2 regions of the Planococcus sp. TJ-201 genome follow, and region 2 is predicted to be linked to the other one. Evidence: riboswitches for the same ligand, from Rfam matches in the RefSeq annotation. Region 2 holds a riboswitch; the other holds the start of a gene.
The links. A riboswitch is a leader RNA that binds a small molecule or an ion and turns the genes downstream of it on or off. The one in region 2 is predicted to bind FMN.
Positions count from the first base shown of each region.

Region 1: it holds a riboswitch for FMN, as region 2 does, so the genes downstream of both, AC4EG4_RS10625 (hypothetical protein) here and AC4EG4_RS01540 (ECF transporter S component) in region 2, are expected to answer to the same signal.

Region 1 covers NZ_JBZDOG010000003.1:455,909-460,110, reverse strand. Annotated here, with positions in the region: gene AC4EG4_RS10645 (histidine phosphatase family protein) at 1-134, opposite strand, end outside; gene ribH (6,7-dimethyl-8-ribityllumazine synthase) at 324-788, opposite strand; partial or broken gene ribB (3,4-dihydroxy-2-butanone-4-phosphate synthase) at 830-1,432, opposite strand; gene ribE (riboflavin synthase) at 1,450-2,079, opposite strand; gene AC4EG4_RS10625 (hypothetical protein) at 2,064-2,354, opposite strand; FMN riboswitch at 2,418-2,588, opposite strand; gene AC4EG4_RS10620 (CHY zinc finger protein) at 2,734-3,057, shown strand; gene AC4EG4_RS10615 (GNAT family N-acetyltransferase) at 3,088-3,576, opposite strand; gene AC4EG4_RS10610 (metallophosphoesterase) at 3,666-4,202, opposite strand, start outside.
Region 2 covers NZ_JBZDOG010000001.1:278,480-282,681, forward strand. Annotated here, with positions in the region: gene AC4EG4_RS01530 (YpbB family protein) at 1-575, opposite strand, end outside; gene AC4EG4_RS01535 (ferredoxin) at 682-933, shown strand; gene AC4EG4_RS01540 (ECF transporter S component) at 1,256-1,837, opposite strand; FMN riboswitch at 1,981-2,113, opposite strand; gene AC4EG4_RS01545 (hypothetical protein) at 2,189-3,373, opposite strand; gene sigX (RNA polymerase sigma factor SigX) at 3,363-3,896, opposite strand; gene AC4EG4_RS01555 (ATP-binding protein) at 3,943-4,202, opposite strand, start outside.

The sequences.
Region 1 (4,202 bases), on a different contig from region 2:
AAGTGAATCACATGCCGATGCTGCAGAAATTCGGCTAAATCTTGCGCCTGCTGCTTACCTGTTTCAGTCAATTCTGCATCGGGCGCCTGCCCCGTTGCCTGGCAATGTCTAATCAAATAAATCGTTTTATTCATGATTCCCCACCCTAGTTCAATTTTATTTCCCACTTTTCTAGTTCGTTCACCCATAAATTGGATTCGGTTTCTTCTATTAATTCTCTTGCCCCAAATTCGGGAGACCCACTGCTGTTATACATCTTATTCCCTTAAATTCCGTTTTTAAATCTTGAAAAAACCCCTGAGCAGGAGCCCAGGAGCTGGATGTTATAGTTTTTTCATTAGGTTCGCCATTTCAATGGCACCTGCAGCTGATTCCCAGCCTTTGTTGCCGGCTTTTGTTCCTGCCCGCTCAATAGCTTGCTCAATAGAATCGGTTGTCAAAACGCCAAAAATAACCGGAATATTTGCTTGGTCGCTAGCTCTTGAAACGCCTTTAGCAACTTCGCTGCAGACATAATCGAAATGCGGTGTCGCGCCTCGGATCACAGTTCCTAAAGTGATGACTGCATCGTAATTTCCGCTCATCGCCATTTTTTTGGCGACTAACGGAATTTCAAAAGCACCTGGCACCCAAGCGATTGACACGTCGTCTTCTCCAACGCCGTGGCGTTTTAATGCGTCTTCTGCACCACCCAGCAGCTTGCTTGTAATAAATTCGTTAAAGCGGCCGACAACGATGCCGATGCGCAGCCCTTCACCATTTAAATATCCTTCAAAATGTACAGTCATGCAATTCCATCTCCTCTGGTAGATTAATAGGTTGTTGTGCTTTGATTTTTGTGTTGGTAGGATACTAACTCTTTAATCGTGAGAATTCCCAGTCCGAGCCGTTCTGCTACTTTCAGCAAATCGTCCACTCGTGCCATTGTGCCGTCTGGATTCATAATTTCACAAATAACCCCTGCAGGCGGCGATCCTGCCAGCTTCGCTAAATCAACAGCCGCTTCGGTGTGCCCCATCCGTTCAAGCACACCTCCGTCTTTTGCAATCAACGGGAAAATATGGCCTGGACGTTTAAAATCCGTCGCTTTCGCATCCGGCTTTATCAAACTGGTAATGGTATGAGAACGTTCGTAAGCACTGATGCCTGTAGTTGTGTCTTTATGATCAATGCTAATGGTAAAGGCTGTACCAAATTCGTCTGTATTATCGTCCGTCATCAAACCGATTTCCAAGTTTTGAGCGATGGACTGGGCAACAGGCACGCAAATCAATCCTCTGCCTTCTGTCGCCATCAAATTGACAATTTCAGGTGAAGCAAACTCTGCCAATGCAATAAAATCGCCTTCGTTTTCTCTATCTTCATCATCAATCACAATGATTGCTTTGCCATTTTTCAAGTCTTCGACGGCTTTCTCTACTGTGTAAAACATCTCTGATGTACCTCCCTTTAAAATCCATTTTCCGCCAGCCAACTTCGGCTGATTTTCGGTTCTGCTGTCTGAATGCGTTCGGTATACTTCGCCAACAGATCACATTCAATATTGACCTTGTCCCCAATGCCTTTATCTCCTAACAGCGAATCTTCCTGCGTGGTCGGAATAAGAGATATGGTCACCGTATTATGGCCAAGCGCAAAAATGGTCAGTGAAGTCCCATCCACTGCAATCGAACCCTTCAGCATCATGTATTTCATCAGCCGAGGCTCAAGTTCAATGGTTTTGGTCACGGCATTCGCTTCTTTTTTTGCAGAGCGAATTACGCCGACACCATCGATGTGCCCACTGACAAAATGGCCGCCAAAGCGTCCATTGGCTGGCATCGCACGTTCTAAATTCACACCGGATCCGGCCTTTAAACCAATCATTGTTGAAGACTTGACGGTTTCTGGAATAACATCAACCGTAAATGTATGAGAGTTGAATGTCGAAACTGTTAAACACACACCGTTAATGGAGATGCTGTCTCCACGTTTGATGTCCTCTAAAATCAGTCCGCAGGAAATGGTCAATTCCATCGCCTGTGGTTTAGTACGAACTGAAGCAACATGTCCCACTTCTTCGACTATGCCTGTAAACATTTGGTCACACTCCTCCGTTCAGGCCGCAAGAGCAGATTTAATTGGGGTAATATGGGTAATTGGGTGCTTTCCACCATGGGGCGTATAGGTGGTGAGGAAAGGAATGTTCTGAAGGTTGGTCTGTGCATGTGCCCTGCTTCTTTGTCAAGATTGCCGGTTTCCCAGCTGTTTTTCGTACCTTGAAAAAGCTCTTTTTCCACGGAGGAAAGGAGCAGGATTAAAGATGGTCGTCTCGAAATTTCAGAGACTGGTCCCACATAACGGTTTTTGGTCATACAAATTCCTCCTTTCAATTTCAACTCAATTGAAAAGAAGAGGCACATAACGAAGCCGATCTCTAAATTCTTCTCCCATCCAGACTGTAACTGTCGGTGCTGGAATTTCACCAGCTCCACCGCTTGGACGCGCACAGCATAGTGGCCTATGCCTGCATTCGCCTAACCGGGTCACGGACTTGCAGTTTCCTGCTCACCGCCGGTAAGGAATTTCACCTTGCCCCGAAGAATTAGATTCGTAGTTTCGTCCTATTCATAGTAGCATAGAAAGAAAACAAACCAAATAAGTTGAACTTCAAAACTCATAATTATGTCTTAGTTGGAAGCTGTTTTCTTTCATTCGACTTATCCAGTCCATTTTTAGAAAGGGAGATTTTGTATGCCACATCGCCAAACAGTGAAAGGGATTGGAGTTGATGCTGAAACAAGGTGTGCCCATTACCACTCACCCATTGACCGGATTGCTATCAAGTTTTTTTGCTGCCAGCAATACTTTCCTTGCTTTGAGTGTCACGAAGCTGTTGGGTGCAACAATCACCAAGTATGGCCAAGGGAAAAATTTCATGAAAAAGCCGTGTTGTGCGGAACTTGTGGACATGAATTATCGGTTGATGACTATTTAGCCTGCGCATCAACTTGCCCATCCTGCTCCTCGCCGTTCAATCCCGGCTGCAGTTTGCACAAGCATCTCTATTTCGAATAAAGTAAAAGCCAAGTGAGAGCAATACTGCTCTTACTTGGCTTTTTTGATGTACAAAGACATTACGTACTGCTCACCTTTTGAGCGCATAATTCGCCTGCCAGTATCTTTAAATCCTGCTTTTTGATACAGCCGTTGCGCCGGAATGTTACGCGCATTGACGCCTAGCACTACTTCATCAAAACTAGAGAATTCCTCTCCCATAAACTCCGGCAATGCATAGATGGAACCTGTCGCGATGCCCCGGCCCTGAAATTTTGGATTTACAGAAAATCCTCTCAATAGAAGGGCATTTGGATTATCCGAATACTTTTTCCGGTCTTCTGACTCATCCAATTCAAAAAAACCGGCATCTTCCCCCCGTGCTTTGATGATGATGAAGTGCTTTAAGGGGTCTTTGGCATCTTTTTCAATGATTTCTGTCGGCAGCCGGGTAAATTCCAACTGGTCTGACGGCAAATCGTAGTCAACTGACACTTTTGAGGAATACCGATGCAATGTAACTTCCTTTTTCTTGATCACGCTGAGCAGCCTCCTTATTTACAGTACATCTTCAAATGCAAACTAGGGTTTAATGATAAAAAAGCTCCTGAAAAATGGCCGCAGCAGCATTATTCTTTTTCCAGCGTCACTACGACAATTTCCGGCAAATTAAAAATACGCACAGGAAAAGTGCTGTTGCCAAGCCCTCGGCTGACAACCATTTGGGATTGGTCTATTTCAAATATTCCTTCGGTCACTTTTGGAAACCAACCTTGTCCCGGAGCAATCAAACCGCCAAGTCCTGGAATACGAATTTGCCCACCATGAGCATGTCCAGAGAAAACAACGTCCACTTCATCTTCTGCATAAATTGGAAAGTACTCTGGACGATGTGCGAGCAGCAACGTAAAATCGTCGGTCATTTGTGCATCGTCAAGACTGTGGCGTGTTGCTTCTTCTTCATGAATATCCGGTTCCATCAATGGATCTTCGATTCCTGCAATCTGGATTGATGATCCACCTTTTTCCCATTCCACTGAATCATTTTTCAAGACAGTTACGCCACGTTGCTGCAGCGCCTCCGTTATTTCTTCTACCTCGTTAGAGGCCACTTCATGATTCCCGGTTACAAAATACACATTGCTCATCTCAATCAATGCGTCTAC
Region 2 (4,202 bases):
AATCCGCTTAAGCCAGCTCCAGTTAATCGTTCCATGACAATCATTTTATGTGTTTCAGAAACCTCTGCAGCGGTTAATGTAGTAAAAAGTTCTTCTTTAAATGCTTGAGCCACTGCTAAATCACGAAAATGGATTCGTCTCAAATAGTTTTTCACCCACTGCTGTACTTCTTCATTGCTGACAATAGGGTCAAAAGTTTTCTCCTGCTGGCTAATATGGGAAAAAGTTTGAACAATTAGTGACAGCCGGCTGAAGAAAAGATTTTCCTTGCCTCGGTATTTCCAACCGTTGAGCGGGGAAGCTGCAATCGCCATTTCTTTTGCTTTTTGAGACAAATCAATTACCTGTTCATTATCCAGTAAATGTCCTTCTGAAAATAACAGCTGAACCGTTTGGTCATAGGCTTTCTTATCCAGTTTTGGCAGCACGCCAAAATAAGGATACAAGCCAAAATAGCCAATATCCTGTATCGTTTGACCAGACTTCTTTCCTTTGATCAAATGATAAGGCGAAGAGATGGTCCGCTGCCGGTTGACAGCCTTCATAATGGCAAGAATAAGTTCTGTAAATAACAAGCTTGCGCCCCCTAGCGGTTTTTGGTTGAAAAACTACTCAAACACCTTTAGAATAAAAACGATAGTATAACTGAACTTGTTCGGAGATAAAGGAGAGGAAAACAATATGGCTAAGTATACCATTGTCGACAAGGATACTTGTATCGCTTGTGGTGCTTGTGGTGCTGCAGCACCTGACGTTTATGATTATGATGACGAAGGAATCGCTTTTGTTATTTTAGATAATAACATGGGGACAGAACAAGTTCCAGACGAACTCGAGGAAGATATGGAAGATGCATTTGAAGGCTGTCCAACAGATTCCATCAAAGTCGCGGATTCATCTTTCGAAGGCGACCCTTTAAAATACGAAGACTGATCCAAATAGAAAAGGCGTTCGGCAGTGAATAACTGCCGAACGCCTTCTTTTTTTATGCAAAGCCTTTTTACATTTTTATTTCAAACTCCAGCGCCCAGATTATTGAGTCATAAGTCAACCCAGCCGCGTGGCAAAGTACGCCATACTGCTGGGTTGTCTATGCCCGTCGAATCTACACGGGCGCTTGTGCTTTTCTATGTCTAGACTTCAGCAGCCAGCCCCTCGAGTCGCTTCAGTCTTACCAGCAATGGCTGAAGGACGCCATTACCGGTAAGGCTTCTAGCGCTTGTCGGGGCTAAACGGCTGCTTACGCTTTTCTTTTTTATGATAAATAATAGGACCGTTGCTTTTCGATCCACGTATGCATACTGCTGAACATCAGCAGGACGACCGCAGTCAAAAGCAAACCTTTGATTAAGTTAAATGGCAAGATCCCCAGAACGATTGTTCCAAACAGCACATTGCCTGTTTCTGCAGGCATGTTAAGGAAATAAGTGTACATTGGCAGGAACACTAAATAATTTAAAACGCTCATGCCGATTGCCATTGATAATGTACCGGCAGCCAAGCCAAAGGCCATGCCTTTTTTAGTTGCTACTTTGTGGTAGATAAAATAAACTGGCAAAATAAACAATAAACTTGTAACAAAATTAGCCATGTGGCCAACTGGAACTCCAGTCGGACTTCCTGCAAACAACCAATCCAACACGTTTTTGAAAAATGCGACTAAAATTCCTGCGACCGGCCCCATTGTAACAGCTGCGATCAATGCAGGCACATCACTGAAATCGACTTTCAAAAAAGCAGGTAATGCAGGTAGTGGAAAGTTGAAAAGCATCAAAATAAACGAAATACTGCTCAACATCCCGATAACGATCATCGTTTGCAACTTCTTGTTCTTCATATTCCTCTCTCCTTGTAGTGATTCACCAGAAGAAAAGTTTGGACCGTGCATGTACGTACAAAATCCCCTAAGCAATACGCTTAAGGGAGAAAAGGCACACTTAACAAGCGTTCCGTTTATACATAAACGACACACGTCCGCACCTTCACCTTCTCCCATCCAGACTATACTGTCGGCTTTGGAATTTCACCAAATCCTGCGTTTTACGGCTCGCGGGCTTATGAACAGAGTTCAATTACCGCCGGTAGGGAATTGCACCCTGCCCCGAAGATGAATCGATATTTTGTTATGTCCTAATCTTAGTATATAGAAAGAGCATTGTAAACCAATATGTTTACAATGCTCTTTTTCTTATTGTATTGGCCATTCTAACAGGTTTGCGGCTGCTGGTACCGGTAATGGCTGGCTAAAGTCAAAGCCATTCCAAACTTCCATCTGCAGCCCTTCCACTTGAACGTTTTTCCCAAACGCATCAGCGGTCAACGCAAAGCTTTCCATCATGCGAACTACTACGAGAGGATCAAGTGAATTCAGGTCAACTTCCTCTGCGATTTCCACTTGCACTTGATCTTCTGTTTCTGACACTTGAATCTCAATGCCTGGAGGAACTGTAGCCTCATAAAAATCGTTCGGACTTTCTGTAAGGGCCTCAATTGCTTCACCTGCAGCAGCAAATGGTATATCATACCCTGGAACCAGATATACTTTACCACTTGATGATTCAAAAGAATAATAGGCAATGTTTTCCTCTTCTGGAACAACCGGCTCTACTGGACCAATTTCCGAAAACTCTGCAGTCGTGCCATCTTCATTCGCTACTTCAATTTCTTCGACATCCTTAAATGTCTCTAAAAGTGTATTAAAGTAAACTCCCATACTGGCAGAAGCAAGGTCGTACTGGTGGTCCTGCGGCAATATATGGCGAATGCCGTTCGTTGTTTGTTCAAAGGTTCCTGCATATGGATGATACTCATCAAATCCAAGTAACGTTTCATCAATGTTATCCGCATATTCTTGATACAGTTCATACGATGTCGGACTTTCATCTCCGAATGCCACTTCTATTTGTTCACGGGGAATCAGGAAGGAGACAGGTATGACAAATGCATTTTCAGTCAAGCCAATGGTCATCAATGTTTGGTCTCCAATGGCTTCTTCGTAGACCGCTGTGCGCTGCGGTAAGTCCGTTTGGGCTATTGAAAACTGATCCGGCTCTCCAGTTCCTGATTCTTCAGCTTCAGGAGCTGCAGAGTCTTGCTCGGTCTGTTCAGTCGTCGTTGTATCTTCAGTTGACTCTTCAGCATTTTGAGCTGTATCAATCCCATTTTGGCTGATAATAGTGGCGACCAATATCCCCACCGTAACAAACCCAAGTGCAGCGACCAGTAATGGAAGCCATTTTTTTGGACGTTTTGGGACCTTTTCTTTCTGGGTCAACCGATTGTAAACTTCTTCTTTTGTTCGGTTATCTTTGATTGCGGGGAAATCCTTTAACAAATCTTCGATGGATTCATCGGTCCATTTGTTATTCGGCATTTTCATCTCCCCCTTCCCTCGCTATTAATTTTTCACGCAATGCTTTGATTGCGCGGTGCTGAGTGGTCTTCACTTTTCCTTCTGTCCAACCTAAAACATCCGCGGTTTCTGCTATTGATAAGTCTTGGAAAAAGCGCATAATGATTACCATTTTTTGGTCTCCGGTGCACGTATCTAAAGTTTTGTACAACAGTACTTTGTCTTCATTCAACGATGAAACTTCTTCCGGAATCCGCTCCGTCGAAACCAATTGCTGTGTTTCCCAATCAAAGTATTCCATTGAGTGCTTTTTGCGCACGGCCATTTTTCGAAAATGATCGATCGCCACGTTTTTTGCAATGGAAAACAGCCATGTTTTTTCTGAGCTTTTTCCTTCAAATCGGTCATAAGCCCGAAAAGCCCGAATATAGACTTCGTGCATCAAATCTTCTGACAAGTGCCTGTTTTTCACCAAATAAATTAAAAACTGAAAAACATCCTGGTGATACTCTTCGTAAAGCCGATGGAAAACGGAGTCATTCAATATACTCCCCCCGTTCTTAGGATTAGTCGTCTCTGTCTTTGTAAAGTTACATATTTTTTAAGGGCAGCAAAAAGACAAATGAAGTCCCTTCCCCTACAGCACTCTCGGCATAAATTTTGCCCTCGTGCACTTTGATGATGTTGCTTGCAATCGCCAGACCAAGACCGGTTCCGCCTTTGCCCAATGTTCTTGCCTTATCGGCTTTATAAAAACGTTCAAATACAAATTCCAAATCTTTTTCTGAAATGCCCACGCCATTGTCGTTAATCGAAATTTTCGCGTACTCCTGTTGTTGTTCGACACGTA